3 regions of the Sporolactobacillus sp. BBK16-2 genome follow, and region 3 is predicted to be linked to each of the others. Evidence: riboswitches for the same ligand, from Rfam matches in the RefSeq annotation. Region 3 holds a riboswitch; each other region holds the start of a gene.
The links. Region 3 has a riboswitch for S-adenosylmethionine ahead of AC6F33_RS14030 (hypothetical protein). Riboswitches for the same ligand answer to the same signal wherever they lie in the genome.
Positions count from the first base shown of each region.

Region 1: linked by a shared signal. The riboswitch ahead of AC6F33_RS03455 (amidohydrolase) and the one ahead of AC6F33_RS14030 (hypothetical protein) in region 3 are both predicted to bind S-adenosylmethionine.
Region 2: linked by a shared signal. The riboswitch ahead of AC6F33_RS15740 (MetQ/NlpA family ABC transporter substrate-binding protein) and the one ahead of AC6F33_RS14030 (hypothetical protein) in region 3 are both predicted to bind S-adenosylmethionine.

Region 1 covers NZ_CM187611.1:671,958-682,220, reverse strand. Annotated here, with positions in the region: gene AC6F33_RS03465 (ribulose-phosphate 3-epimerase) at 1-311, opposite strand, end outside; gene AC6F33_RS03460 (PIG-L deacetylase family protein) at 579-1,271, opposite strand; gene AC6F33_RS03455 (amidohydrolase) at 1,304-2,449, opposite strand; SAM riboswitch class I at 2,598-2,702, opposite strand; gene AC6F33_RS03450 (hypothetical protein) at 2,840-3,037, opposite strand; gene AC6F33_RS03445 (VanZ family protein) at 3,162-3,617, opposite strand; gene AC6F33_RS03440 (GH32 C-terminal domain-containing protein) at 4,131-7,253, opposite strand; gene AC6F33_RS03435 (transposase) at 7,267-8,700, opposite strand; gene AC6F33_RS03430 (S-ribosylhomocysteine lyase) at 9,307-9,792, opposite strand.
Region 2 covers NZ_CM187611.1:3,163,711-3,173,973, reverse strand. Annotated here, with positions in the region: gene AC6F33_RS15765 (PFL family protein) at 1-963, shown strand, start outside; gene AC6F33_RS15760 (hypothetical protein) at 1,053-1,238, opposite strand; gene AC6F33_RS15755 (polyphosphate kinase 2 family protein) at 1,418-2,203, shown strand; gene AC6F33_RS15750 (Ppx/GppA phosphatase family protein) at 2,332-3,873, shown strand; gene galE (UDP-glucose 4-epimerase GalE) at 3,941-4,948, shown strand; SAM riboswitch class I at 5,052-5,157, shown strand; gene AC6F33_RS15740 (MetQ/NlpA family ABC transporter substrate-binding protein) at 5,304-6,122, shown strand; gene AC6F33_RS15735 (methionine ABC transporter ATP-binding protein) at 6,135-7,148, shown strand; gene AC6F33_RS15730 (methionine ABC transporter permease) at 7,148-7,810, shown strand; gene AC6F33_RS15725 (helix-turn-helix transcriptional regulator) at 7,933-8,148, shown strand; gene AC6F33_RS15720 (hypothetical protein) at 8,145-8,612, shown strand; gene psiE (phosphate-starvation-inducible protein PsiE) at 8,642-9,046, shown strand; gene AC6F33_RS15710 (manganese-dependent inorganic pyrophosphatase) at 9,220-10,149, shown strand.
Region 3 covers NZ_CM187611.1:2,826,711-2,836,973, forward strand. Annotated here, with positions in the region: gene AC6F33_RS14000 (amidohydrolase) at 1-330, opposite strand, end outside; gene AC6F33_RS14005 (iron-containing alcohol dehydrogenase family protein) at 327-1,454, opposite strand; gene AC6F33_RS14010 (O-acetylhomoserine aminocarboxypropyltransferase/cysteine synthase family protein) at 1,471-2,781, opposite strand; gene AC6F33_RS14015 (Ldh family oxidoreductase) at 2,824-3,900, opposite strand; gene AC6F33_RS14020 (GNAT family N-acetyltransferase) at 3,912-4,328, opposite strand; gene AC6F33_RS14025 (trans-sulfuration enzyme family protein) at 4,346-5,488, opposite strand; gene AC6F33_RS14030 (hypothetical protein) at 5,454-5,672, opposite strand; SAM riboswitch class I at 5,804-5,902, opposite strand; gene AC6F33_RS14035 (ABC transporter substrate-binding protein) at 7,154-8,197, shown strand; gene AC6F33_RS14040 (ABC transporter permease) at 8,225-9,217, shown strand; gene AC6F33_RS14045 (ABC transporter ATP-binding protein) at 9,211-9,975, shown strand; gene AC6F33_RS14050 (YcnI family copper-binding membrane protein) at 10,263-10,263, opposite strand, start outside.

The DNA of each region.
Region 1 (10,263 bases), 1.4 Mb from region 3:
ATTTGGCTAATAATTCGGGATGCGTGCGGCGTTGCTTCGGGATGAAAGTAAACGCGTCTTGCTCCTAATTCAATAAACTTTTCCACATAATTTTCCGGATGATAAATCATCAGATGGACATCAAGCAATTTGTTTGTGTGATCTGAAATTGTTTTAAAGTCTTCCGGACTCATCCCAAAATTCGGGACAAAAGCCCCATCCATAATATCCATGTGGAACCCGTCAATTGCCGATTGCGACAGCAGTCGTGTTTCTTCCGACAGATGATTAAAATTAGCACACATCATTGAAGGATAAAGTTTTCTTTGCATTGTTCATTCTCCTTTCAAAGAGCTTCTATGGCGGAGTTGTGTGGTTGTTTTCTCATTGAACCTACTCAAAGAGTAGCATAAAAAAGCCCTCACAGTAAAGCGCTTTCATATTTTCTTCACTTATTTATTTGCAGAGGCGTTCAGAACTGGATGTGGTAAATTAATTGCCACTGGCCAGTCCACTATGTTTCTCTCTCTGAACATTAAATGAAGCATCCATTCGACTGCGGATAACAAATAAAAGGAAGAGACTTATCGCAAATTACATTAAATCAAAAGCTCACTATAATAAAGCTTATGAAAAGATTCAAGATATAGATCCTGTTCATTGCCGCCTTCCAAACGAATTCGATGCAGAAGTTGTTCTTTAAAGGAGCCGCCGCCAAACTGACTGACATGCTGCTCCGCCGATTGAACTTTCAAATGGAATGTCTCACGAATATTTACCGAATAATTAGGGTCATCGGTGTTGAAAAGATAAGTTTCCTGCGGCTTTGAAGGTTCAATGCCTTCTTCCAGATGTTCGGGGTAATAGCAGAAGCCGTCCGCCAAATAACCCGCCTCTGAAGCAACACACCCAATTGTAATATGATCGAAATGAACATCATATTTTTTAAAGGGATCAAAAGTAATCAAAATATCCGGTCGCTCCAATCTGATTTTCCGAAACACCTTCTCTTTGAGTTGTGCTTCTCTAGCAAACAGAGTTCCGTCAGAAAAATTAAGCCAGTTCACCGTAATCCCGAGTACATGGGCAGCAAGTGCCATTTCAGTCCGTCGAATAGTTGTCACTTGTTCAGGTGTCTGCGCCCGATCATGTGTCCCCTTATCACCATTTGTCGCGATCACAACAAGAACCCTATTTTTTTGTCGTACCAACCTGGCTAACGTGCCACCGATAAATGTTTCATCATCCGGATGCGCAATGAAAACAATCACTTTTTTCTCTTCGACTCCCATCTCTCTTCCTCCTTGCTGGCGTAATTCTGCGCCTATCCTTCCAAATAGGATTTCACCAAGGCAACAAACAGAGGTATGGAAGTCTCAAATGCTTTAGGATCTGCCTTGAATTTACTGCTATGAACCGGATATGCTGACCCAACACCTACATTGAAAAAAGTACCCGGTATGATCTGTTGATAGCAAGAAAAATCTTCTCCACCCATACTTGCTTCTAGATGCACAACATCAAAATGTTTTTTTAAGGCAACCGTTTCAACGAATTTTGTTAATTGTTGATCATTGACCACGGCCGGAGCACCGTCCACCCATTGGAATTCACTCGTGACCTCGTTAGTGGCGGCAATGCCGCTTGCTACTTTCTGCAAACGCATTTTTATTTTTTCTCTCGCCTTTTTATCAAAGGATCGAACGGTTCCTTCAAGCAGCGACGTGTTTGGCAGCACATTCCAAGTCTTTCCGGATTCAAGATGTGTGATTGAAACCACGCTTGGGTCAAACGGATTGACATTTCGACTGACAATGGTCTGAGCGGCAACAATAAATTCACCTGTTGCCACAATCACATCATCCCCGCTTTCAGGATGAGCGGCATGCGTACCCTTCCCATGAAACGTAACAAAAAAGCGATCCACTGCGGCATTAAAATTCCCCGTTTTGACCCCAACAACACCTGTTGGCAGTTCTGGATTAACATGCAGTCCGAAAATCGCCTCGACACCATTTAATATCCCTGTATTTACAACTCGGTCCGCCCCATGATCCACCTCTTCAGCCGGCTGAAAAATAAGTAAGATGCTTCCGTTTAACTGATCTTCAATTTTCTTTAATTCAATCGCTGTCGTCAGTAAATTGGTTAGGTGAAAATCATGACCGCATGCATGCATCCGATTTGAATGTTCCGATGAATAGGCCAAACCACTCTCCTCATTAATCGGCAGTGCATCAATGTCCGCTCGCAGCGCGATCAAACTGCCTGGTTTTTTTCCGCCAATCTTCGCAAAGACCCCTGTATCCATTGGATTGGATAAAATGTCAATGTTGTGCTCTTGAAGCACTGCTTTAATCTTCTTTGTCGTCTCAAATTCACCAAGGGCAAGTTCGGGATGTCGATGAAACCACTGAAATAAAGCTAAGGTTGACTTTTCTATCCCACTTTCTAATTCATATTGAGTCATCTTATTACCCCTCATAACTGATTTTTTGAAGAAACCTTAAGTTCTTATATTGCTGCTTTTTGTAAAAGCAGCACACCTAGAAAAATAAAAGCGACTGCTTTTCTTAGAGCACAAGAAAAGTAGTCGCCATTGCCGTCCGATTGTACTTTTCTTATCTCTCAGATCAAATCTGCCGGAATTAACACCATACACAGTTTTCTATGCTGGTTGTCGGGGTTCATTGGGCCGGTCCCTCCCCCACTCTAGATAAGAATTATTTAGTTGATGTTTAAAGCTTACGAGAGTTCCATTGAAGAGTCAATACTAATTCATACTATTTTTATGCGATTTGTTTTTTTGAATTAAAGTTCACCCATTTTTTTAAATCAATCGATGCCGGTGGTTCGACAATCACTCAGTTTCTACATCATCTCCGAAGATTCCTTTCAAGTGGTCTTCGAAATGTTCGTGGATGGTCTTGAATTTCTCGTCAAATTCTTCCTGTGTGATGATCCCTTTCTCCATAAGTAGGTAAAAAAGTGCCGTGTTTCGTTCATAATTCAACACTGCCTCTGATCCGAGTTCGGTCAATAGTTCCTCATCGGTCACAAAATCATCTCCCTGTTATTAAAATGTCAGCAGTAATAATAGGATAAACGAAATTGCTTGTCTGCATACGTGAAGTAATTTACTGACCAAAACAATTAAACATTGGACTGGAGGCTCAGCTCATTCACCGCTGTTCCTGCCCACTATGTTCCTCTCTCTGAACAAATCGATAGAACATGTAACCCAAAACAGCTCCCGTTGTGTTGAGAATCACATCATCGATATCGGTCATACGGTTAGGCAGGAAAAGCTGGATCCATTCAATAGTCGCTGAAAACAGAGCACTCATAAACAAGGCATGTGCCCAATGGAACTGCGGATACCTCATTGCCAGAAAAAAGCCAAAGGGTAAAAACAGCATAATATTCCCAAGATCATCAACGATAAAATAAAATAGAGAGGCTGATTGAAAATTTTTAAAGATCACAAGCGGATTCAAATTAATAGTAAAATGCTGAACAGGTGTCCCGGCAACGTTCCCGGTATGAATAATCCCATGTGGAATTAAGGTCAGATACAACACGAACAAAATGGAGAAAGTTAGAAGTATGTTAGCGAGAGCAATTTTTAATTGTTTCATTAAATCTCTCCTATATATTACTCAGAAAATCACAACCTGCTTGTCTGTATTGTTAGTCATTCCAAGACGATTTGTCAAACTTATAGACTGAATCGTTTTTAATTAATCAGGTAGAAGATAAGAGAATCCAGGTGTAAAAACTAGATTATTTTAAAAAAATGCGTGCAAAGTAAAGACGACTGCGAAGCAAAAGGAGATTCGGTTCAACTTTTCGAGCGTTCGGTCTAATTTTTCACAGATTCGGGCTAACTTCTCAAGTGTTCGGTCTAACTTTCTATCGGTTCGGCCTAACCTCTACTTTTCGGTCTAACTCTCACTAGATTAGGCCTATTTTTTCATGGATTCGGCCTAACTTTTCAAACGTTCGGTCTAACCCTTTCACTTCGGTTCAACTTTTCTCATAATATAAGTGTTTTTTCCATTGATACGATGCTGCGCATCTTCCGATGGTGTAAAAAAACACCGGAGCATTTTTACCGCTCCGGTGTTTTTGTTTCTTATTTATTTCCGCACTCAGCGCTTCTTCAGCGGCTTTGTGCCTAGATTGACCCGATATACATAACCCGTTTTGCCTTTATAAGTGACCTTGTACATTTTTGCTGACAGGGGACTTTTGGTCTTGAGCTTTGTATTTTTCGGGATCTTGATTCCTTTTCGTTTCTTACCCGTATTGGTGCTGTATAAATACGATGGCTTGTGAACGTAACGCGTCACGGACTGTGCTTTAGTTCCGAGATTCACTTTATAGACGTAGCCTGTTTTTCCCTTGTACGTCACTTTGTACATTTTTGATGAGAGCGTACTGATTGTCTGCAGTTTCACATTTGTTGCGATCTTAATTCCCTTGCGCTTTTTACTCGTATTGGTGCTGTACAAATACGATGATTTATGGACATAGCGTGTGACGGACAGGGGCTTTTCCCCAAGGTTAACTCTGTAAATGTAGCCTGTTTTTCCTTTATAAGTGATCTTGTACATCTTGGCTGATGGGTCGGTCTTGGTCTTGACCTTTGTATTAACAGCGATAAAATCAATTCTGGTCTTGCTGCCGCTTGACGTACTGTAAAGATAGGAGCCCTTTTTCACATAGTAAGTACGTTCTTTCGCATTCTCCGTATCACTCGTCTTTTGAAGCGCATCAAGACGTTTTTCCAAGGCAGATTTTGCATCGCTGTCCGCCAAAGCATTGACCTTGACTCGAGCAGCATCCACGTCTGCTTGCGATTTGGTTTGTTCCGCCTGCTCTACTGCTTTTGTTGCCGCTTCTACTGCCTTTGCCGTCTCCTCTTCCGCAGCCGCACCATCTATCTTCTCTTGTACAACTTTCAACCGAGCATTCAGCGAATCCTTCGTCGTTCCTTCCGCCAAAGCATTGACTTTAACTTTTGCTGCATCCACATCTGCCTGCGATTTGGTTTGTTCCGCCTGCTCTACTGCTTTTGTTGCCGCTTCTACTGCCTTTGCCGCCTCCTCTGCTGCAGCCGCACCATCTATCTTCTCTTGTACGACTTTCAACCGAGCATTCAGCGAATCCTTGGTCGTTCCTTCCGGCAGCTGAGCAACAAACAGCTTTGCTGCATCTGCATCCTTCTGCAGCTGACTCTGTTCCGCCGTTTCAACCAATTGGACAGCGTCATCGGCAGCAGCTTGTCCATCCATCACAATGTTGACTTTTATTGTTTTTGTTGCTGTTACTCCGGCCTGATTCGCTACTGAATAGGTTATTTGATAGGTGCCAGGCGTTTTCGTTTTCACTGTATCTCCGGACACCTTGATATCAGAAGTCAGATCGCCATCCTTCAAATCATTGGCCGACACGCCATTCAGTGCATCAAAACTGTCACCATAATTCAATGTCGTCTCATTCGGTGCTTTAATACTTGGATTATTTCCCCAGATGCTTTTAAGATGTTCACCCTCAGCCTGACTGATCGATACCGTACCATTATTAACGAAATAAGCTAGGTTGCGTGAATCAGACGGCTGATCCGGATTCGGGTAAACAAGCTGTGTGATTACTTTTTCTCCATCATTGACAAAGACTTCAATAGAAGAGGTATCCACGTATACGGTTAGCTTAATGCTGCTTGCCTTTTTGTCCAGCTTTACTTTTGTTTCCTGGCGATTAATCGATTCGCCGTCCTTGGTACGGTCAAGATAAACGATCTGCTTTTGCGGATCATAGCCGACCTTTACATATTTTGAACCGTCATCGGACTGTCGGAGCAAATAGCCGAGATCATTCGGCTCCGAAGCATTTGTCCAAGTAAAATCTGCACTGATTTTATATTGTGTTCCTGAAAAGTCCTTAATCTGCGACGTTTCGGTATCCCCGTAGCTGTCCTTGATCTTCTCATCTCCAAGGTTTATAGCACCTTGTCCAATTTGATCATCAATCTCTGAAACAGGCTCTTGCCGAATCGTATAACCGCTGTCCGATTTCTCTAAGTTCAGCTCGCGCGGCAAGGTCATCTCGCCCTTCCAAGGTGACGTGTTCTGCTCCCCGTTGTACGTCCAGTTGGACATCCATCCAAGCATAATCGTGCGATCCGGTACATTGGCAAACGTAATACCCGCGTAAAAATCTTCGCCATAGTCGAACCATTGCGGATTCTTCATGGTGTCATCTGTATCCGGAGTGAATGCAATCTTATCCGCATCATTTTTGCCGAGCGTTCCTACAAAATACTGCATACCCGACCCGCCGGCAGGAGCGCCATTTTGCACACTCAGTGACAGCACCCACTTCTTTTCGTTGGTTCCCTTAACTGTCATTGGAATCAGTTCCGGGCACTCCCAAACACCGTTTCCCACATCATTTTCACGCTTGATGCTTGTTTGATAATCCCAATCCTTTAAATTCTTCGATGCAAAAATTTCAACTTCCTGCCCGGATACAACAGGCATGATCCACTCCTGATTCGCCTCGTCATACACAACGTTCGGATCACGGAAATTGCCCGCATCCTTTGTCCGCACCTCAGTAACCGGAATAATCGGCTTTTGATTATTATATTTTTTAAACGTCTTTCCGCCATCCGTACTGTAGGCCATATTCTGTTCCTGCACTTCACGGATGCCGATGATATTTCCGAGCGAATCCTTGCTGTAATCATCATCCCGCACGCACACCTGATACGTACTCGTGTAGAAGGCGATCAGCGTATTCTGACCAAAGCCGCTCACATTATTTTTATCAAGCACAACGGAACCGCTGAAGATATACCGCTTGCCATTCGGATTGTTGAGATCCCAGTTTGTGGTTGGGCGCCCCAAATAATGGACAGGCTTAGCATCATCCTTCGTTTGCATCCAAAAGTCTACCCACGCATCGTTATCATCTTCCGGAATGGCTACCTTCTGTTCCTTCCAGTGAACGAGGTCTTTACTGATGGCATGTCCCCAGGACATATTGCCCCATTCATTGCCTTCCGGATTATACTGATAAAACATATGATAGACACCATTGTATTTAATCAATCCATTCGGATCGTTCAACCAATTCTGTTGAGCTGAGTAATGATACTGATTACGATATGGCTCTTGATAGTAATGACTGCTCGAATCCTCCGCCTTGACTTGCACCGGCAGTGACGGCACCATTAATCCTATACCTATAAGTAACTCGACAGTCAAAAGTTCTAAGCTGCTAAGAAATTCGTAATTCGTCCTGTACTTCAGGTGTTTCCTGCTTTTCTCGAATTATTTGCGTTATGGTTAAACGTGGGTTTCGGGCAAACAGGCAAAAAATCGAACGGCGCAAATAGACCATAACGGTCGCTTCAGAGACAATACCTTTCGATGGCGTGCGCAAATAACGAAAAAACAGTTGTGGCACTCTCTTTGAGTAGCGTAAGGCCACCATCTGAAGAAGTCCCAGCGCGATACAACTGCACATCATGTATCCTTCCATGGCGTTCACCGCTTGTAGGATTTGTTTCCGGGCGTTCCGGTCGACCACCTGATCCACCGGCTGAGATTCATCCTTTTTAAGGTAACGTTTCAGTTTCGGCATGGATCGACTCCAAAAATGATACGTGAAGGCTCCCAACGACTGTTTCATTGTCCGAAAGGTGGTTTCGATGGTAAAACGCCGAGCATAGAGACGTATGATCGCTTCGGGAGACAAGGTCAGATCCGTGCTTACCAGAATGTCCTGCCGCCCGCACATCTTAACCAGTACAAAGCGCAGTTCGTGATACATCCCCGTACCCCAAAGCAGATCCCGACAGAGATACGACACGGGTTCTTCTTTACCATACAACGGAAGTGTGACCGCCTGAAACGCGTCGCTTCGGGAAGCAAACAGGGTGTTCAGCTTGACCTTCGCCCCTTTCTTTCTTGGCCGCCCCCTTCGCCCCGTTTGAACGGGATACTCATAGGCCGCTGCGGAAGCTTTGGCTCGGGTTACCAGATCCAGTTTCACCGTCCCTTCCTGATTCCGCAGATCGAGTCGTTGAAGCGCCGGCACCGATAAAAAATAACGATCAAGGAGAAACAGCGCATGCCCCAGAACTTTAGCTGCGGCATAGCCTTGATCGATCATCTGAACCACATGCGAATCGTCACACGCTTTGTGACCGTCCTCCCAGCTAAAGATGCTTTTGACCCCGTCTTGAAGGTTAAGGAATAGAGGTAGGCAAAGGACTTTGCCTGTGGTTCCCATCAGGACGCCGACGGCGCCCCAGAGATGACCAAAGATGAAAGCAGATTTGGACACATCCTCGGACTCTTGATAAAGCTTCTTTACGCCCGGCATGTGTCGCGCTTCTTTCGCCTGTTTGACCCCATCGCCAACGAGAATCACGGCTTCTCCTTCACGCTTAAGTGGCGCAAACTGGAGCACAATGTGCAGCCATTTCTGACGTAAATCATCCAGTGACCAAGCAGAGGAGCGAAAAAAATGAATCATCGATTCATAACCTCTAGGATTGAGGGTCAAGTCACGAATCACGGAAGTGACCCCAAGAGAATCGGAGCGAATCATCAAACCGGTAATGATCACAACAAACCATTTGAATGCGGCGAATCTATGGAAACAAGAACGGAATAACAGAAGTATAGAATCGATAAATTTTAACATGGCACTAGTCAATCGCGAAGGAACAGGATAAACTAGAAGAACGATAACCCTTGGCGATTTTTCCTCTCTATTTGTGGTGAATTAGAGGATACCATAAAATCCCATTTAAGGGTTATCCTTTTGTTTTATTTACACAGAACTTTTCACTCTCCAGTAAGTAACGCAATACTGAATTTGAGTAGTCGATTCAACTTTTTAACCTCCTCTATTTTATTAAGCGCTTTCATTAACACATTTTGTTATGCAAGTTTCATTCCAATTAGTGTGTTATTTTTAATTGCTGATAAAGTTTGTGAAAAAGCTTGCTAATAGTGGAAAAAATTTGATGATCATTTTTTTACATTTTATGTAAGCAACTCACTAATTCTAAAAATGAAACAGATTGAACAAAAAAAAGATTCACTAGAGTTAATTAAAGTAGATTTCTAAAACACTAGAAAATAGATTACTAGATTAGAGCTGACCTCTTAAAAGATGCACGCAAAAAACGACCCGAACCCACTTACACCATGGATTCAGATCGTTTCGCTTTTTAGTAAAAAAATTGTAGTGTCATCGAACAGCTCAAAATGCTATTGGACTACTCAGGTTGGTTCAAACGATTAGTTAAATTGATTCCTTAACCACTTTGCGTTCAAATGGATCTGAGCTGATACCTTCTTCAACAATCTTCTTTGACCATTCCTTGGCTGAGAAGAGTGAGTGATCACGATAATTGCCGCAGCTTTCAATCGTCGTTCCCTGAACGTCGTCCCAAGTGGCTTCGTTTGCGATAAATTCAAGCGAACCCTTCAGCGCTTTGGCAACGTCAATTGGTTCATGTTCGCCCCAAAGAATCAAGTGAAAACCGGTGCGGCAGCCAAATGGCGAGCAGTCAATCACGCCTTCCAGTCGATCACGCAGCAGACTGGCCAGCATGTGTTCAATCGTATGCAGCCCTGCTGTCGGAATCGCATTTTCATTCGGCTGTACAAAACGCAAATCATAATTTTGAATCACATCGCCCTTAGGACCTTTTTGTGTCGCAATTAATCGGACATATGGAGCCTTGACTTTCGTATGATCAAGAGTAAAACTTTCAACCTTTGCCATGACTACAATCGCCTCGCCTTTTTGTATTTTCGTAATGACCTATTACTATTTTATCAGCATCGCACTATTTATTGCATGATTAAGTGATTGGTTAATGAGCTATCTGTCTAAATCCAAAATACAAAAGAATCGACTTCGGTGCGAATATTGTATGCAAAGCACAGACTGTTCCGCTATTCATGTTTCATGATGAATCAGAGCTGATCCCCTCTCTAATGGATTAACGTTATTTTATACACATAATTCATATGTGTCAACTGTGATTTAGGCAGTCTTGGTTTCTTGATTTCTATTTTTCTTCTAACCTTAGAATTTTTTGTTGGTTCTTTTACCGTCGATTTTTATGCACTGATTTAAAGAAAACCGCTGTTCGCAAGCTGCAGCGGACGGCGGTTTTGTTAGATTATGGTAAGTACGTTTTTTATTTATACAAGTCAGGATACATTTCTTTTGCGAGTGTATCCAGACCAT
Region 2 (10,263 bases), 340 kb from region 3:
TCTATTCCTGAGGCACTTGCAACCACCGATTTTGTCTGCTCGTCAGTTAATGTCGGATCAACGCGCTCCGGTATCAATATGGATGCGGTGAAACAAATGGGCGGCATCGTCAAGGAAACGGCTGAACGTACAAAGGATCAGCAAGGTCTGGGCTGCGCAAAGCTGGTTATCTTTGCGAATGCCGTCGAAGATAATCCATTCATGGCAGGAGCTTTTCATGGAGTCGGCGAAGAGGACTGTGTTCTTAATGTCGGTGTGAGCGGCCCTGGTGTTGTGAAACGGGCACTTGAGAAGGTGAAAGGTCAGCCATTTGATGTCGTATCTGAAACGATTAAAAAAATTGCGTTCAAGATTACACGGATGGGCCAGTTGGTCGGGCATGAGGCGTCGACTCGACTCGGTGTACCCTTCGGTATTGTCGATTTGTCTTTGGCCCCGACACCGGCAGTCGGTGATTCAGTTGCTCATATTCTTGAAGAAATGGGACTGGAGTCGGTTGGTACGCATGGAACTACAGCTGCATTGGCGTTGTTGAATGATGCAGTAAAAAAAGGCGGCGTTATGGCGTGCAGTCACGTCGGCGGTTTGAGCGGCGCATTCATTCCTGTCTCTGAAGATGCCGGAATGATACACGCTGTTGAACGAGGTGCTCTCAATTTAGAGAAACTTGAAGCCATGACGGCTGTTTGTTCTGTTGGGCTTGATATGATTGCAATTCCCGGAGATACACCGGCAGAAACGATTTCTGCGATGATCGCCGATGAAGCAGCGATTGGTGTCATTAACAATAAAACGACGGCGGTCCGTGTGATTCCAGCTCTCGGTAAATCGGTTGGCGATACGGTCGAATTTGGCGGTTTGCTCGGATATGCTCCTGTTATGGATGTTAACCGCAATTCTTCAGCTGATTTTATCGCACGAGGCGGCAGAATTCCGGCTCCGATCCATTCCTTTAAAAATTAAAGCTTCGCTGAAGTTTGTGTTCATAAACGCCAGCAAAATAAGAAAAGAACGGAACCCTTTTTACTTAGGGTTCCGTTCTTTTTTAGTGATTAGCGGTTGTTATGATTTTGATCTTTATTCTGATCAAAGTTTTCAGCATAATTTTTCGAATCCGCATGGTCACCGGTACGTTGTGCACGTTCTCTTTCTTCTACAGAATGTTCATCAAGCGGTTCGGCAAATTCTTCATTAAATTGCTTTGCAGCTTTTTTACCTTTTTCATCTTTAAAACTCACGATGCTCACAGCTTTCTTTTTGGTTTTTGACGTTTCCGTCAAGAAGTAGTGTGAACGTATTTTAAATAATTATGCCTTTCATCATTTAAGTCAGTTCCAGCAGGCACGAAGCGAATAAAAGGATATAAAGACAGTGAATACCATATCCTAAAGCAATTACAGATAAAGGAGAGGGTAACATGAAAAGCGGCCGTTTAGATGGAGTAAATTTGCAAAAAGAAATTGTCAGCAAGGATACTTATGAAAAGAAGTTAGCCAAGTACCAATTGAAGTTGTTGTCGATGCAGCATCTGCTGCTCGAACATAATTTAGGTGTGATTTTTGTCTTCGAAGGCTGGGACGCAGCAGGGAAAGGCGGTGCGATTAAACGAGCGGTGGCGAATCTTGATCCGCGAGGGGTTCGTGTCTGGCCAATTGCGGCACCCGCGCCTCATGAGAAACGGTACCATTACATGCAGCGCTTCTGGAGAAAGATTCCTCAATATGGTCAGATCGCGATTTTTGATCGATCCTGGTACGGTCGTGTTCTCGTCGAGCGCGTTGAACAGTTGGCAGAACCTAAAGAATGGAAACGTGCTTTTCAAGAAATTAACGAATTTGAAAAAGAATTGACGAATGATCGCTACATGATCGATAAATTCTGGCTGCACATTGATAAAGCGGAACAATACAAACGTTTTAAAAAACGTGAATCTGATCCGCTAAAAAAGTGGAAAATCACGGATGAGGATTGGCGAAATCGTGAAAAATGGGAGCACTATGTGACTGCAGCCGAAGAAATGTTTGATAAAACTGATACAGCCGCGGCGCATTGGCATATTATCCCTGCCAATAGCAAATGGTATGCCCGCATTGCCATTCTAAAGCAAATGACTCGATCAATTGAGAATCACTTGAAAGCAAATGGTTTTGATCTCTCAGAACTTCCTGATGTTTCAAAAATAATCAAAGATCAAACAAAATAGTTTCCAGTCACGGTACGGCATGCTTTTGCAGTTTGTCTTTTTTAAGTTATACTTTTGAGTAGAGGGTGTTGTTTGCAAGAAAAAATTGTTTTTGCACGGCACGACGGACAGGCGGGGGAGGGAACGTTTTGAGTATTTTGCAAAAGCATGCAATCATTGACATCGGATCGAATTCCATTCGACTTGTAATTATTGGCGTTGATCAGGATTATTTTTCTAAAGAACTGCTGAATTTTAAAACCGTCGCACGATTAAGCAACTACATAGATGAAAATGATCAATTAAGCAATAAAGGCGTGTCCATCCTTTTGGACGTGCTAAAAAGATTTCAGTTTATCATTGAACATGAACAAGGGGTCAGCGTTGTTGACGCTTTTGCCACGGCTGCTATGCGTAAAGCGAGAAATCGTGAAGAAGTGCTGAAGTGTGTTTACGATGAAACCGGGCTCAATGTTCGACTTCTTTCAGGGATGAAGGAAGCCTATTACGGCTATTTCGCAGTCGTTAATTCAACTTATGTAGAGAACGGGATCACGATTGATATTGGTGGAGGCAGTACGGAGGTTACCATGTTCAGGAGACGCCGGCTGATCCATTCTCACTCCTTTTCATTTGGTGCTGTCACTCTGTACCAGACCTTCTACAAAGACAATGATCCATATGCAGGAGACCGACTAGAGGCTTATATAAAGAAAGAATTCGCATCGCTTGAGTGGTTGTGCGGCAATGAGCTTCCTATTATTGGTATAGGGGGAACCGCCAGAAATTTAGCGCGTATTGACCAGATCCAGGAACATTACCCATTGGTGGGGCTCCATCAATATACAATTCCGCGTGAGCGTCTAAATCAGTTGAAAGAGAAATTGGCTTCGATGACACTTGAGGAACGTGAGAGTATGGACGGACTCTCAAAAGACCGGTCGGATATTATTTTGCCTGCATCGGCGGTTATTAATCTGCTTGTGAAACTGAATCGCGGAGACAGGTTTATGTTGAGCGGAGAGGGGTTGCGCGAAGGCGTATTCTATGAATGGGTGCTCAAACAAAGGAATGAAGAGCGTATCCCGTATGTTTTGAATGAAAGCCTGCGGCAGCTGCGGCGCAATTTTAATTTGGACAGCCGTCATACTGCGTATGTGAAGAAATTAGCGTTTCAAATCTTGGATGGCATATTGGATTTATTCAAAGGAGACGATTCAGAGGAACGCATTGCCTGGTTGCTTTCGCATAGCGCGGATCTTGCTTATTTAGGGGAATTTATAAATAATGAATCCAGCAGTGCACAAACCTTTTATTTACTGACTAATATGAACATTAATGGGATCAGCCACCGCGACCGCCTGGCTGTAGCGCTGATCGCTTCGTTTAAGAATCGGTCGAATCTCAGCGACTTTGCCAAGTCGTTCCAGCAAATGGCAACCAAAGAAGACATGAAACTGTATGAGACACTCGGCGCTGTGTTGCGTCTCGCACATGATTTCGATCGTACAAAATTGCATGTCGTCAATCGATTAACGCTCAAACAGACGAAGAAAAAGCAGCTTCAGTTGACTGCCTATTATCATGATGATGCCTATTTTGAAGAACAAGCTGCACAAAGACATAAAAAACATCTTGAGCGGGCATTAAAGACGTCAGTGATGATTCAATTCAAAAATGCGGATGAATAGGGCTTGTCAAGCTTTTCAATAAGGTGGAAAATGGTAGACAAAAGAAGACAATGAGAAGGGGTTTTTTATGGCTATTTTAGTATTGGGCGGCGCCGGATACATTGGTTCGCACGCGGTTTATCAACTCATCGATGCCGGCGAGGATGTGGTTGTTGTCGACAACTTGCAGACCGGTCATAAGGATGCACTTCATCCGAACGCAAAATTTTATCAAGGAGATATTCGCGACAAGACGTTCTTGGATTCTGTATTTAAGAAAGAAAATATTAAAGGCGTCATTCATTTTGCCGCCAATTCTTTAGTCGGCGAATCGGTTGAGAAGCCGCTGAAGTATTTCAATAATAATGTCTACGGGATGCAAATTCTTTTGGAAGTTATGAACGATAATAACGTGAAACACATCGTATTTTCTTCAACTGCGGCAACATACGGCGAACCGGAAGTTGTTCCGATTACCGAAGACATGCCGACGCAGCCGACCAATCCATACGGCGAAACCAAGCTTACAATGGAAAAGATGATGAAATGGTGTGATCGTGCGTATGGCATGCGATTTGTTGCCCTTCGTTACTTCAATGTTGCCGGCGCAAGTAAAGGCGGATCAATTGGGGAGGATCACCATCCGGAAACACACTTAATTCCGATTGTTCTCCAGGTTGCTGCCGGTGAGCGTGACCATATCTCCATTTTCGGCGATGATTATGCAACCAAAGATGGGACCTGCGTCCGTGATTATGTGCACATTGAGGATCTGATCGCCGCACATCGCCTGGCACTTCGCTATCTGTTTGACGGCGGCAAGAGTGATGTATTCAACCTTGGCTCAAGTGAAGGATTTTCGGTTAAGGAAATTATTGAGGCGGCAAGAAAAGTTACCGGAGAGGCTATTCCTGCTGAACTGGCTCCAAGACGTGCGGGAGATCCGAGCACGCTGATCGCTTCCCCTGAAAAGGCAAAGCGTGTGCTTGGTTGGAACCCGAAACACACGAACATTCCTGAAATACTTGCCGATGCCTGGGCTTGGCACAGCAGCCACCCAAAAGGTTACGCGACAACCGTTGAATCGGCTAAGTAATTAAGAATAGCAGCTTGTTTGTGGAACTATATGGAACTTAACGACAAAGTTTTGACACATTCGCGATTTCGCGGTACAATCGTATCACTAACCAATTGAATACTTCTTATCCAGAGCGGCGGAGGGACTGGCCCGATGAAACCCGGCAACCAAATGAAAATTTAGGTGCCAATTCCTGCAGAATCCATTTGGATTTTGAGAGATAAGAGAAGATATGAACGGATCAGGCTTCTCTCTTCTCGAGGGAAGCCTTTATTAGTTCCGAGCTCTTCATAAATTAGGAAAACTGGATGATTGGAAAAGCCTTCGGTTAGAAATCAGAGTATTCTTATATACAAACAGGAGGAAGCAAACATTGAAAAAGATTACTGCAGTTATCTCAGCGTTTTTAGCATTTTCTTTAATTTTTGTTTTGGCCGCTTGCGGCAATAGTTCTTCAAAGGAATTGAGTGAAAAGGAAATTACGGTCGGTGTGACCGGCGGTCCTCACCAACAAGTAATGGAACAAGTCGTTAAGTTGGCGAAAAAAGACGGATTGACAATTAAATTGAAAGTATTCAACGATTACAATCAGCCGAATATTGCACTGAACGATAAAGATCTGGATGCGAACAGCTACCAGACGCTCCCATTCCTCAAGGATCAGATTAAAAATAAAAACTATAAAATTACTGATGTGTTCAAAACCGTGGCCTTTCCAATGGGGATCTACTCGAAAAAAATTAAAAGTCTTAAAGATTTGAAAGACGGCGACAAGATTGCAGTACCGAATGACCCGGCTAACGAGCTCCGCGCTTTGCAATTATTTGAGAAGGCCGGCGTTATTAAACTGAAGAAGGGTGCTGGGATTACATCAACGAAACGCGACGTGGTCAGCAATCCCAAACATCTGAAGATTATCGAATTGGATGCCGCACAGCTTCCGGCACAACTTGGTGAAGTTACTGCATCCGCAATTAATACCAACTTTGCGATGGGCGCAGGTCTTACAGTGTTGAAGGATTCTATTTTCCATGAACCGCTTGAAAACAACCCGTACCCTAACTATTTTGTTGTCCGTACCGATAATAAGAATGATAAAGTAGTCAAGCAGCTGAAGAAATACTATCAATCGAAGGAAGTCAAAGCATACATTAAGAAACAGTTTGGCGGTTCCGTAGTTCCTGCTTGGTAAGGAGGAAGCATCTTGATTAAATTACAGCATGTGTCAAAAACGTTTCGTGTTGGAAAGAACAAGATTGAGGCCTTGAAGGACGTTTCCCTTGAGGTAAACAAAGGTGAAATTTTTGGTGTTATCGGTTTCAGCGGTGCCGGAAAGAGTACACTGATCCGTTGTGTAAACCTGCTTGAGCGGCCAACAAACGGGCAGGTGTTTGTCGATGATCAGGATGTTTTGGAGCTGAATAAAAAAGGCTTGCGGCAATTAAGACGTAAAATCGGTATGATTTTTCAAGGTTACAATTTGCTTGAGACAGCGAATGTCTATGACAATGTTGCAACGCCGCTAAAATTGGAAGGCGTGCCGAAAGAAGAAATTAAGAAGCGCACCGAAAAGTACTTAGAGATTGTCGGATTGTCAGATCGGCAGAGTGCTTTTCCGAGCCAATTATCCGGAGGCCAAAAACAGCGTGTGGCCATTGCCCGCGCGCTCGCTCATGAACCGGAAGTGCTGCTCAGCGATGAGGCAACGAGTGCACTGGATCCGAATACAACCGAGGCAATTCTTGAATTATTGCTCAAGGTCAATAAGGAACTGGGCATTACTATTTTCCTGATCACTCATGAGCTGAACGTTATTCAGCGTATTTGTGATCGTGTGGCCGTTATGGAAGACGGCAGAATTGTGGAACAAGGTTCGGTTGTCGATGTGTTTACGCAACCGCAGCAGCCGATGACCAAGCAATTCATCAGCACGGAATCCAAGTTTCAGATTCCGGACTCGGTGAAGAACGATTTACTTAAATCGGGCCGATTGGTCAAACTGACCTTCTTAGGAGAATCATCGAAGGATCCGGTACTAGCGACACTTGCTAAGCAGTATGATGTCTTGCCAAGTATTATTGCCGGCGGCATTGATCAATTGAAGAATCAGTCGGTCGGCAAGCTGCTCGTCCATTTGAAAGGCGATAAGGCAAAAATTGAGACGGCGATCGGCTTTCTTCGGGATCAGGATGTTCTTGTGGAAGAGGTGAAGGACTAATGGCAGACTTTATCAATGAATGGGGCAGCGCAATTTGGGAAGGGTTCATCCAGACCACACAGATGACGCTGATTTCACTCGCCTTTTCAATTCTGATCGGGCTGCCGCTTGGCGTGCTGCTTGTTCTGACACGGAAAGGCGGACAATGGGACAATGTTGCGGTTTTCACGATCGTGAACTCATTAATTAACGTCATTCGATCGATTCCGTTCATTATCCTGCTCTTCTTCCTGCTTCCGTTTACGAAGACATTGGTTGGTACGACGATTGGTGTGAAAGGTGTTATTGTTCCGCTCGTCGTTGCATGTGCACCGTACATTGCTCGACTTTTGGAAACAGCAATGCTTGAGGTCAGCAAAGGCATCATTGAAGCGTATCAGTCCATGGGTATTTCCACCCCGAAAATTATCTGGCATGTCATTATTCGTGAAGCACGTTCATCGATCATTCTCGGTCTAACGATTGCGGTGATCGGATTGATCGGCGAAACAGCGATGGCCGGATTTGTCGGTGCCGGAGGACTTGGTGACTTGGCGTACCAGTTCGGCTATGTGCGATTCCAACCGGATGTAATGTACGCGGTTATTATTATCTTGATTGTCATTGTTCAGATTATCCAATCACTGGGTAATGTCATTGCGAGAAAATTGAAGAAAAATTAATAAAGCGGTCGGCACAAACGATTTTTGTTCATCCCGTTTGACTGCCGCTTTTTCTTTATCTATAATGTTAAATATAATTAACATTATGTATAGATGATTAAACATTGGATGTGCTGAACGCCATGCATTTAGTAAATCGAGTCAAGGAATTGAGAGCGCGATATAACTGGACACAATCGGAACTGGGCGAGAGAGTCGGTGTGACGAGGCAAACGATTGCCTCCATTGAAAAAGGGGATTACGTCCCTTCGCTCCTTCTCGGTCTGCAGCTCTGTGATGTATTTAGGTTGCGCATGGAGGATGTTTTTGAACTGGAGAAAGGAGCGGATAAAGAATGAAACGTTTGTGGTTTTCTCTAATGATGTCGATCTGCACCATTATCGCATTCGGACTGGCAATGATTCCATTAATTCAACTGACAAACGGACTGGCGGATTTGATTCGTAATGATGCAAGCGGTTTTTCAGTAGAAATAAAAGTGGTTTGGTTTCTTCCGGTGGTTCTATTAGCGATCATCGAAGCAATCGATTGTTTATGGAATAAACGAAAAAACAAATCATCATTTTGGATCTATCCGCTCGTTAATCCATCAGATGATGAACGTGAGCGAGCCATCACAGCTAAAGCTTCACATGACGCTTTTTTCACGATTTGGGCGGTGGCACCAATTTGTGCGGGCTTGATGTGCTTCTATCCATTGTTCACAGATGTTTTTTCGATTTATCCGATGGTTGTCGTGCTTATCATTCCCTTTGTTCAGGTAACTGTGTACTATCTGAAAATCAGAAGAATATATATGTGATCCATTATTGATAGGGAGGTTGTGATCTTTTGAATCGTGAAAAAATTGACTGGCTCATTACAACGGTACTTCAGTGGACACTGAATCTTGTTCTTCTTGCACTTGCTGCTGTTTTATGTGTCGCATTGATCAAGGAAACGTATCAATTTTTTACCTATCTTTTTTTAAGTGAGAACGCCTCCTACTATCATCTATTAGAAGGTATTCTCGTATTTTTCCTATACTTTGAATTTATCGCGTTAATCATCAAATATTTTCAAGCACATTATCATTTTCCGCTGCGCTATTTCATCTATATTGGTGTAACGGCAATTGTCCGATTAATCATCGTTAGTCACGACCATCCGCATTCCGTTCTGCTGTATGCAATTGCCATTCTGGTGCTGGTCGGCGCGCTGTATATTGCCAATACGAAAATGCTCAGACGGGAGTGAAAATGACGTCTCTATACGGATCACTTCAAAAATAATGCATTATTCAATGGCCATATCAATGCATGTCTGCTGGCTATTGAAATTCTCAGATACTTAAGGTATGGTTTTGTTGAGAGACTATAAACGGAATATCTGTGAATAGCCAATATACGTAACGATAAGGAGTAGACAAAATGGGAAAAGTGCTTGTTTTCGGGCATAAAAGTCCTGATACCGATGCGATTTGCTCGGCAATCGCATTCGCTGATCTGAAGAATAAACTTGGTGAAGATGTAGAAGCAGTTCGTCTGGGTGATTTGAATGGTGAGACGGAGTATGTGCTGAAGCATTTTCAAATTGAAGCACCGCGTCTGGTAAAGACCGTTGCCAATGAAGTACCGGCCGTTTATCTGGTTGACCATAATGAGCGGGCACAAAGTGCTGACGACATCGAAAAAGTTGACGTTCTCTCTGTTGTCGATCATCACAGAATCGCTAATTTCGAAACGAAAACGCCGCTTTATTATCGGGCAGAACCAGTAGGCTGCACAGCGACGATCATCAACAAGTTGTACAAGGAAGCCGGAGTACCTGTATCCAAAACGATTGCCGGAATCATGTTGTCGTCAATCATTTCTGATACACTGTTGTTCAAATCGCCGACCTGCACAGAAGAAGATGTGAAAGCGGCAAAGGAGCTTGAAACGATTTCCGGTGTTGATACTCAGGCCTATGGATTGGACATGCTTAAAGCAGGAACCAACATTGCTGACAAATCAGCTGAAGAGTTGATTTCCATTGATGTGAAGCCGTTTGAAATGGGCAAATATGCTGTGAAAATCGCTCAGGTCAACGTTGTGGATACAAATGATGCACTTTCTCGTCAGGCGGAGCTCGAAGCTGCAATCAACAAGGAAATTGATACGAATAATCTTGATTTGTTCGTACTTGCAGTGACCAATATTCTGACCAGTGATTCCGAAGCACTGATCCTTGGAAAAGCAGCAACGGCAGCTGAGGCAGCCTTCAAGGTAACCTTGGACAATAATGTAGCTACACTTAAAGGTGTTGTTTCACGCAAGAAACAAATTGTACCTGTACTCACCGAAGAACTGACAAAATAATTTGATTCAAATTAATTGGCAAAGAGCTGTCCTCTTTGCTTATTTACAAGATAAGAAAGTATAGGATTTTGCCCCATATTTAAACGAATAAGCCAGTGTCTTGGACGAGAATCA
Region 3 (10,263 bases):
GGCCCAGAGCAAAGCGGTCGTATGAAAATCATGACCGCAGGCGTGCATCACACCTTCATTTTGTGATTGATAGGGTAAGTCAGTTTGTTCATGAATCGGCAAGGCATCAATATCCGCGCGAAGCCCAACAGCAGGACCGTTCAGATCACCTGAAATTTCGGCAAAGACGCCGGTCGGCAGGCTGGTCTCTCGCAACGTAACTGATTGACCCTGCAGCCAGTTTTTAATTCTTTTTGTTGTCTCATATTCATGCAACGACAGCTCCGGGTTCTGGTGCAGCTCTTCGAATATGGATTGAAAGGTCTTACCATCATTTGCAAATCTGCTCATACTTTCGATTCATCTGCCTTGTAGTCGAATTCACCGGTTGCCTGGCCTTCACTTCCGCTTTCGTTCACCAACGTTTCCACCCGGTTCAAAGCATTCAGGATAAACGCCTGATCAAAATTTTTGAAGACAAAACGGAAGCCAAGCTCCGTTTGACATTCTCTGGCAAGAATTTCTTTAGTTTTATCTATATCCTGAAGTTTGAACTGACTCAGCGAATAACTCAGACCCACTCGTTTGTAAAAAGGCAGCAATTTCCGAACTTCAGCATCCTGCCCCAAGGTCGCGAGTAGTACAAGTAAACCGTACGCAACCTTTACCCCATGTTGATAACGGCTCGTCTCCGGAATCTTGCTCATTGCATTATGGACTGCATGAGCGCCGGATGCACGGCCATAATCTCGAGCAAAGCTGCCAACTGTTCCGGAAAGACCGACAATCACATCCGATACAATACGGAAAGCAGGGCTGAGCTGATGGTGTTCCAGGCTTACCACTGCTTCCTCCGAATACCGGAGCAGCAGTTTTTTCGTTTGCAGGGCCGCAGTGAGTCCCAGTGATACAAAGGGATCGATCTGCTGGCTCACATCTTTCGGTATCGCTTCCGCCTCATACCATTTCGCTAACGTATCCCCTATACCGGCAATGTAGTAGTCTTTCGGAGATTCAATCAGCAGAGACAAATCGACCAGTACCGCATAAGCGGATTCTTGAAAATGATCGCGGCCGATATGCTCGTGCTGCTGATTATAGATGATGGCAAGCGGCGTGTACGCAGAACAAGTGCCAAGAACCGTTGGGATACAGATGTATTGAGAACGAAGCCGATGATTGACACCCTTAGCCGTATCTAATACACGTCCGCCGCCGATCCCGATGATCAGGTCTGCTTTTCCGATCTCACTCGTCAAACGGTCCATATCTTCATGACTGGATGTTCCGTCATAGCGATGAACCGGCCACTTGACTTCTTTTTTATAGACCTTCTGAAAAGCTGAAAATGATTGTTCACCCGTAACAATATGAACAGACGAAAAAGGAGAAACAAGTTCATCCAGTTGGCTGATGGCATCCTCTGTACACAGATACTGACTTGGACCGCCTCTGACGATTTTTCCTAAATCCATTTTCCCCACCCCATTCTTATTCATATGCTTTGTGGATCGCCTGATCCAGATCGTCAATCAGGTCATCCGCATCTTCCAGTCCGATCGAGAGGCGAATCAGCGTGTTGCTCAGCCCGGTTTTTTCACGATTTAATGAAGGAATTTCGCGATGCGTGGTTCGGCCGGGATTAACAATTAATGAACGCGCATCTCCCACATTTGGCAAATAGCTGAAAATTTTCACAGAACTCAGAACCTTTTTTGCCTGTGCTTCGGTTCCTTCAATCTCAAACGCAAAAATTGCCCCAACTCCATGTGGAAAGTATCGGTTCACCAATTCGTGCTGCGGATGCTCTGCCAATCCAGAATAGTGTACTGCTTTAACATGGGGATTGTCTGCAAGGTACCGGGCAATCTTCTTCGCACTGTTCACTTGCTTAGCTAGCCGTTCGGACAATGTTTCAATACCTAAGAGAACTAAATAAGCTTCAAAAGGGCTCAATACAGCACCGAGCAAGCGAAGGTACTTAACCCTGATCCGTGCTGCAAATGCGTTCGAACCAAACGCCTCAATAAAGCTCCGCTCCACATGCTCGTCTTCATTCCCCAGAACAAATTCTTTTTCCTCAAATTGTTTAAACTTGCCGTTCCCATAATCAAAGGTTCCAGCGTCAACAATTAATCCTGAAACAACTTCTCCGTGTCCGCTGATTCCTTTTGTCGATGAATAGACGACGATGTCCGCACCATATCGGATTGGGTTAAAGAGATACGGGGTCGGAAACGTATTGTCAATAACCAGTGGAATACCATGTCGATGAGCCAGTTTTGCCAGTGCCTCTACGTTCGTCACCGTTGTATCCGGATTCGTGACGCTTTCTGCAAAAATTGCTTTCGTATCCTCTTTGATCACTGCTTCAACACATTCTAGGTCATTAATATCATCGAGGAAGTCAAAAACAATCCCGAATTTAGGAAACAGGGTTCGAAATTCATCAAAGCTTGATCCATAAATATGTGCTGCGGCGATAATTCGACCACCGCCTTCGGCTAGATTTAACAATGTATAGGAAACGGCCGCCATACCGGATCCGACCGCCACCGCTTCTGCGGCACCGTCCAGATCAGCGATTCTTTGTTCAAGAACAGCAGTCGTCGGATTACCGATTCGCGTATAGCTGAAGCCTTTTTCTTTAAGGTTGACCAGCCGTTCTGCACGCTCCGGATCGCCAAAGCCAAAGGCAACCGTCTGATAGATCGGTACTTGTGATGCATAATTATGTTGTTTCGGATCGTACCCCGCATGTATTTTCAAAGTATCAAATCGTTTCTCCGATTTCTCCGTCATCTCTAGTCCCCATTTCTCATTCAAAAAATTTCCATGTACACGTTAAAGATATGACTGATAGGGTATATGCAATCGTTCCGAGACTTCCGCCATTTCTTTCAATGTTTCAGGATCAATTGGAATCCCGTTTTTCAGGCGGTCTTCAAACGCAGCAGCTTCTTTGTCGCCATGTATGTACATCTTCTTCCCAGGTTCAGTTGGAAGATTCCGAATTCGTTTAAGCATAGCAGATAATGCTTCTGAAATATCGCCGGGATCACCAAACAAACGAAGATCAATTGCGGTAAAAAAGTGACTGATTCCCTTTACCTTGCCACTGCCCAGATCAGCAGAAAGATGTCCTTGCGACAGAATCGACGTTAAAATTTCTACAATTAAAGAATGGCCAAATCCTTTGTATCCGCCATTTTCTTCTCCGCGTCCTCCCACAGGAAGCATCCCTCCTATTTTTGGATGCTTCGACAGATTTTCGCGCAGCTTTGTTGCGTCTCTGTTCACCTCATTGTGTTCGTCAACCGCCCAAGCTCCGGGAATCGTCTTTCCCTGTTTGGCATACACTTCGATCTTCCCGAGTGATACGACTGTTGTTGCCGCATCAAAGAGGAAGTCGTGAGGCTCGGCAGGCATTGAAAAAGCAAGCGGATTACTACCGAGAAACGGCTGCACCGCATGAGTAGGGATCAAAAAAGGATTGGAATTCGTTGCGGAAATTCCCAGCATTCCTTTGTCGCTCGCCATTTTGGCGTAATAGCCGGCCATTCCATAATGATTCGAATTGCGAACCGAGACGATACCAATGCCGCTCTGTTCTGCTTTTTCAATCGCAAGGCTCATCGCTTTTCCCGCCACGAGCTGCCCCATCCCCTTATGTCCATCCACTACAGCACTCACCGGCGTTTCCCAAATAACTTTAGGAATTGCGCCAACTTTAATATCACCGGCAGCGATCTTTCGGTCGTACATCGCCAAACGCTGCACACCATGTGATTCAATACCGAACAGATCAGTGGTCACAATGGATTCGGCAATGATTGAACTGCTCTCTTCTGAAAAACCGTACGCCTTGTATATACTTTTCACCCATTGCTCGATGCTCTGATAATCGTATCGATTTCCCATCTTCGCTTACCTCACAAATCCCGATCGAGATACACGATGTCTTGCCTAAAATTCCAACCCTTTTTTCTCCAAAACTGCTTGCCTTCCTCATTATCAAGCACCACGAACAAACCAATCTTCGTAATCTGTTCTTTTTTAAAACTCGTACAGACTCGGTCAATTAAACGTGTACCGATTCCTTTTCCCTGCTGGTCCGGATCAACTGCCGTATGGTAGATGAATCCCTTGCGTCCATCGGTTCCGCCGAGTATCGTTCCGATGACCCGCTCGTTATCGGCAGCGACGAAACAGGTTTCCGGATTCTTGCGAATGATCCGGGCAATTCCGGCGTAGCTGTTATCTAAGGATGCTAGATTCATGCCGGGCACCCGTGTCCATAGATCATAAGCGCCTTCATAATCCTCAGGAACCATCTTGCGAATCTCCATATCTTTTCAACTCCAAGTTATCTTTTTGCTTTTTCCAGTGCGCGCGCCAGATCCTCCAGCAGATCATCTGCATTTTCAATGCCGATTGCTAAGCGAAGCAGACCTTTTGTGATGCCGATTTTCTCCTGAAGTTTTTCATCAAAGGATTCATGCGTCATTGTTGCCGGCTGACAAATCAGGCTTTCAACCCCGCCAAGACTGACAGCAAGATCAAACAATGAAAGTGCCGCCACAAATTGATCCTGATCATAATTCGATGCAAGCCGAATGGAAAGAACGGACCCATGACCCGATGCCTGACGCTGCTGAATTTCTTTTTCCTCCTGCGAGTACGATCCGGGATAGTACAGGCGTTCAATGCCGGGATGAGTGCTGAAAAAATCGATAATCTTATCCGTATTCGCCTCTTGGCGATCCAAACGCACACTCAATGTCTTGATTCCTCGAATCAGTGCATAGGAATCGGTCGGACTCAGGATTCCACCGAGTGTATTCTGCAGAAATTTAAGCTTTTGCGCAATATCCTCTTGATTCGTTGCCACAAGACCGGCAATGACATCAGCGTGACCGCTCAGATATTTCGTTGCGGAATAAAGAACGAGATCTGCGCCAAGAGCGAGTGGATTTTGATAATAGGCAGTTAAAAATGTATTATCAACAATCAGCAACTTGCCTTTCTCATGCGCGATCGTTGCTAGCCGCTGAATATCGGCAACACGCAGCAGCGGATTCGACGGCGTCTCAATATAGAGTGCCGCCACATCATCATCTAAATCCTCTGCCCTCAGTTCATTAAAATCGTGCACCAATTCATAAGCGATGCCTCGATCCTTAAAAAGATTGCTGGCATAGCGATAGGTTCCACCGTACACATTGTTGTTCAGCAGAATTTTATCACCGGACTGAAACAGGCTGAAAACGGCGGACACCGCCGCCATTCCTGATGCAAACGCATAGGAATAACTCGCCTGTTCAATTTTAGAAAACAAGGTTTCGAGATTATTTCGTGTCGGATTCCCGCCTCGTGCATAGGCAAAGGACTGAAAACCATGCAGATCCTCTTGAACATAAGTTGTTGCTAGAAAAATCGGCGGTACCACTGCATGATTAGGATTGTCTTTCGCATCAATCCCTTTTACAATCAATGAATCTAGTTTCACTGTATTCATCCTCCTCGCAGTTCATTGCCTTTGTCTTTGAAAACTGAATGTTTTTAAATGCGTTCTTAGTATGCGCCACAGGTACGGCTGCATTGCTGAATGCTTCGCACTCCCAGGGCAGATAAATCGGCTCCCACATAAGCGATTGAATTAATTGAACAAAATTGATTTTCGCTATACTCATCAATGATCAACCTCCTATAAGCTTTAGTCCGAGACTTTTGCCCAGCGCGTCATTTGCGGCAACTAAGCTAAAAAAGGCAATAAAAAAATGCTTTCTTATGAGAATAGATAAGAAAACATGATGCGTCGGTTCTCTTATCTCTCAGTTTAAACTGCTGGAATTAACACCATACACTGTGTGCTGGTTGTCGGGTTTCATTGGGCCAGTCCCTCCGCCACTCTTGATAAGAAGTTTACTATTTAATTTTGAAAAGAACGTTTAGGTGATAAAACTGATGCACGCGTCACCGCTGAAACAATTCGCATGTGTTTACTAGGTAATATAATATTTTAAATTTATTATGTCAATGCTTTTCTGAATGTTTGATGCAAGAAATCAAACCGGCAGATGTTCACACGTATGACTTCTTGACCAATCGCATAGATCTGCTTCTCATCTTCTGCTTAAGAAAAAACGGGCAAAAAATTCCCGGTTCTTACTACCACAGGATGCAGTGACTTTCGCGTTGCATAAAGGACGTACTTTCACACGATGTGATGGCTTTCGCGTTGCATACAGGACGTATGCGTATTTAGCGAAAGTTCCTTTTTCGAAAGCTCCTTTACAGTTAGCAAAAGTTCCTTTGCTCCAAATGTGGTTTTTAATCATCAACCCCTTGCTTGAACAAACATTTCAATTTCATAACGCATTCTGGTCCTTAATTAAGTAACGAGTAAAATAAGCGGAGATTTTCCGCTTATATGCACCCTGAACATGTTTCGCCGGTAAATAAGGGTAATTTTTCCGCTTATTCAAAGCAAAACCCTTCATTTTCACGTTTATCGATTCGGATAAGGGGAATTTCTCCGTCTATTTCAGCTATTTTTTCGATCATTTTCTAAATAAGCGGAATTTTTCCGTCTATTTTTCAGATTGGGCACTTACCGGCGGGGCAAAATCAAAAACGTTCTTTGCTTGTCAGAGAAGCTGAACGGAGCCTTGCGATTATAGGTGTAGGGACATTTCTCAATAAAATAATCCCGTTTTTGTACTTTAAATCTTCACCAGGATAGGAATCAAACAAAATTTTTTTGGGGGTTGACAAGGATAATCGAATGGTTTAAATTTACCATCAACAAAGTAAGCCGTTCATCAGCTGCTAATCATTAAGACGTTAATGATCGGCAATGAACGGTTTCGCAGTGAGAATCGCAGCAGATCAATAGGTCTTGTCAGCACCTTCTTCATGCGATTTATTGCGGCCGCAATACTGCGTATCTGGTTAATCCCTTAATCAAAGAAAAGAGGTTTTGCACAAGAATACGAATTTTGCAGACACTGAACTTGATTGGTGTGCATTTACGAGTTGTTTTTTTTTAAGTTTAATACCAAGTAAATAGGGCTGTTTAGTTAAATTAATAAAAACTAATCTTTACCTAAACATTTGAGGGTTTGATTTAAGTAAATTGAATTTGCTCTACTTAGAGGGGGAAGCAATCAACATGGCGAAAAAAAGAAAAGCAAGCCGCTTAGTCAAATGGATTCTTTCAGTTGCTGTGGTTATTATTGTGGTACTTGCAACTGTGGTTTCCATTAACCAAATTACAGTGAACAAGAACAAAAGTTCAGCTACTGCAAAAGATGACAATTATGTATTAAAACTCGCAGACTCATCAGGCTTATGCGAAGCACCACAGCAAATTGCGATTGAGAAAGGGATTTTCAAGAAATACGGCGTCAAATATAAGAATGTCAAAATCGGAGACTTGTCAGGTACTGAAGCCCTAACAGCCGGAAAAGTTGACGCGACGAATTCGCTCCTTGCCAGCGTTGTGCAACCACTGACGAACGGTGCAGAGCTAAAGATTACAACCGGTTTGCATACAGGTTGTCTCCAGATCTTAGTAGGTAAGAATTCTAAAATTAAGTCGATCAAAGATCTTAAAGGCAAGAAAATTGGTGTGGGTACGGTAGCCGGCAGTCCGGCAACGTTTGCAAAACGCGTCCTTTCTTACAACGGATTAAATGTATCGACCAAAAACTCAGACGTACAATTTATTCAATATGATTCGGCCAGCTTGCCAATCGTCCTTAGTAAAGGGCAAGTAGACGCGATTGCTGTAGGCGATCCGGATACACAAATCGCTATTAAGAACTATGGCTTTACATCACTAGCTAGTTCCGCAACCACAGCACCATTTAATAAAGAATATTGCTGCGTAGCCTATGTTTCTAATAAATTAGCTAAAGAACATCCGGAAATCGCACGCAAATTCACCCTTGCATTGCAAGAGGCTGCAGAATGGATTGCCAATCATCAAGATGAATCCGTTCATATTCAAACAGATAAGAAATATATTGCCGGCGATGAAAAAACGAACTTGTCAGCATTGGAAACGTACAAATGGGAACCATCCTTTACAGATGCGAAAAAAGCGTTCAAACAAACGGCCGACAGTCTGCAGGATATCGGTGTCATCTCTAAAGATGTTGATACTCAGGCGCTTACTGACCACTCCTTCTTAAAATTTAAAGGGGTAAAATAACAAAATCAAAGAAAAGAGGGGATTTTTTTGGAGAAGGACTCGGTTTATATCAAAAAAATTACCCGGATAAAAGATCGCCAAATTGGTCGGGCTTACTTTGCAAGTATCGCAATCGCAATCAGTCTTATTGCTCAGCTGGCCATTCCTAAGAGTGATGTTTTGATAACCAAATCGCTGCCATGGTATACCGGGCTATTAATCATAGCGTTTGTCATCACGGCAGTGCTCGCAACCTATTATACTTTTTTCGGCGGGCTTGAGAAGTTCGTTTTTAAAAGCTACTTTATTGGTGCGGCATTTCTCGCACTCGGTTTATATAATTTAGTCACGCTGAAATTCGCGTTGATTAAACCCATTTTCTTTCCCGCTCCTGAAACGATTATCAATGTTCTGATTGTCGATGCCGGGTTCTTACTAAAATGCCTGCTTCATTCAGCTTTATTGCTTGCGTACGGATTAGGTATTGGCATCATCACCGGACTTGCTACCGGTATATTAATTGGCTGGTACTCATCGTGGAATTATTGGCTGGAACCACTCGTAAAATCAATAGGGCCGATACCATCCACTGCGTTTATACCGATTGCTCTGTCGGCTTTTGCGACCAGCTTTCAAGCAGCCGTCTTCTTGATTGCTTTAGCTTCATGGTTCCCGATCACTGTATTAACGCAATCCGGTATTGTAAACGTCAAAAAAACATTTTTTGAAGTCGCTGATACACTGGGCGCGACCGATTTCCAAAAGATTTTTCGTGTGGCGGTGCCCGGAGCCTTGCCAAACATCTTCGTAGGGATCTTCAACGGAACATGCGGTGCTTTCCTTACCTTGATGTCCGCTGAGATGATCGGGGTGCGCTATGGAATCGGTTGGTATATAAACTGGCAGCGCGAAATTATGTCCTACGCCAATGTCTACGCCGGTTTGGTTGTTATTGCAGTCAGCTTCTCATTGATGATTGCAGTTCTCTTTAAAATACGCGACTATGTTTTAAGATGGCAAAAGGGGATTATTAAATGGTAGCTACAGGACAAATCACATTCAACAATCTTCGAAAAGTCTTCCCGCCGCGTACAGAGACCGGTTCGCCGGTTGAAGCGTTGCACCATGTTAATGCAGAGGTTGAGCCGGGCGAATTTATCGCACTAATCGGGCCTTCCGGTTGCGGTAAGTCAACACTGTTACGGTTATTAGCCGGTCTGGACCACCCTTCTCAGGGCAAAATATTGGTTGATGGAAATCTTGTTGAACGGCCGAGCCGTGAACGCGGATTAGTTTTTCAAGATCCAACCTTGTATCCATGGCTGACGATTGAACAAAATGTTGGATTTGGGCCTAAATTAGCCGGTGAATATCGTGAGAAACGTGACACCATTCATGAATTTATTGACTTGGTCGGTTTAAAGGGATTTGAAAAGAATTATCCCTATGAACTCTCCGGCGGTATGCAGCAGCGTGTCGCTTTAGCACGGACGTTGATTAATTATCCTAAGGTCTTGTTATTTGACGAACCGTTTGGCGCGCTCGATGCGTTTACCCGGATAAAAATGCATGATGAGCTTTTGAAAATTCGGGAACGTACAGACATCACGATGGTCATGGTCACGCATGATGTTGAAGAAGCTGTATACTTAGCGGATCGTGTCTTCACAATGACGCCGCGACCAGCCATTCTGAAAAAAATCGTTAATGTAAATTTGCCGCGGCCACGGCGCCGAGACAGCACGGAATTCATCAAGAAAAAGGAAGAGATCCTAGACATTCTCAATTTCACTGCTTAATGCACGAGGCACTGAAACAAATTCGTTTATGTTAAAAATGATTCATTCTCTCGAGTTAACGAAGAGATGAATCATTTTTTTGTGAACAACATCATCAGTAGCGAACGGTCGTTAATCCTTCTGATCACGCATTCACGTTATTTCACGCGATAATGGTACAGACCCATACCAAGACAATAACAATGCCCCTCCACCTGTTTTGAAGGTTGAGGGGCATCTTTATATCAGAAAATGTGTTATGAAGCAGCGTGGCAAACCGCCTTCAGAGCGCCCTATACCTTTTTACGT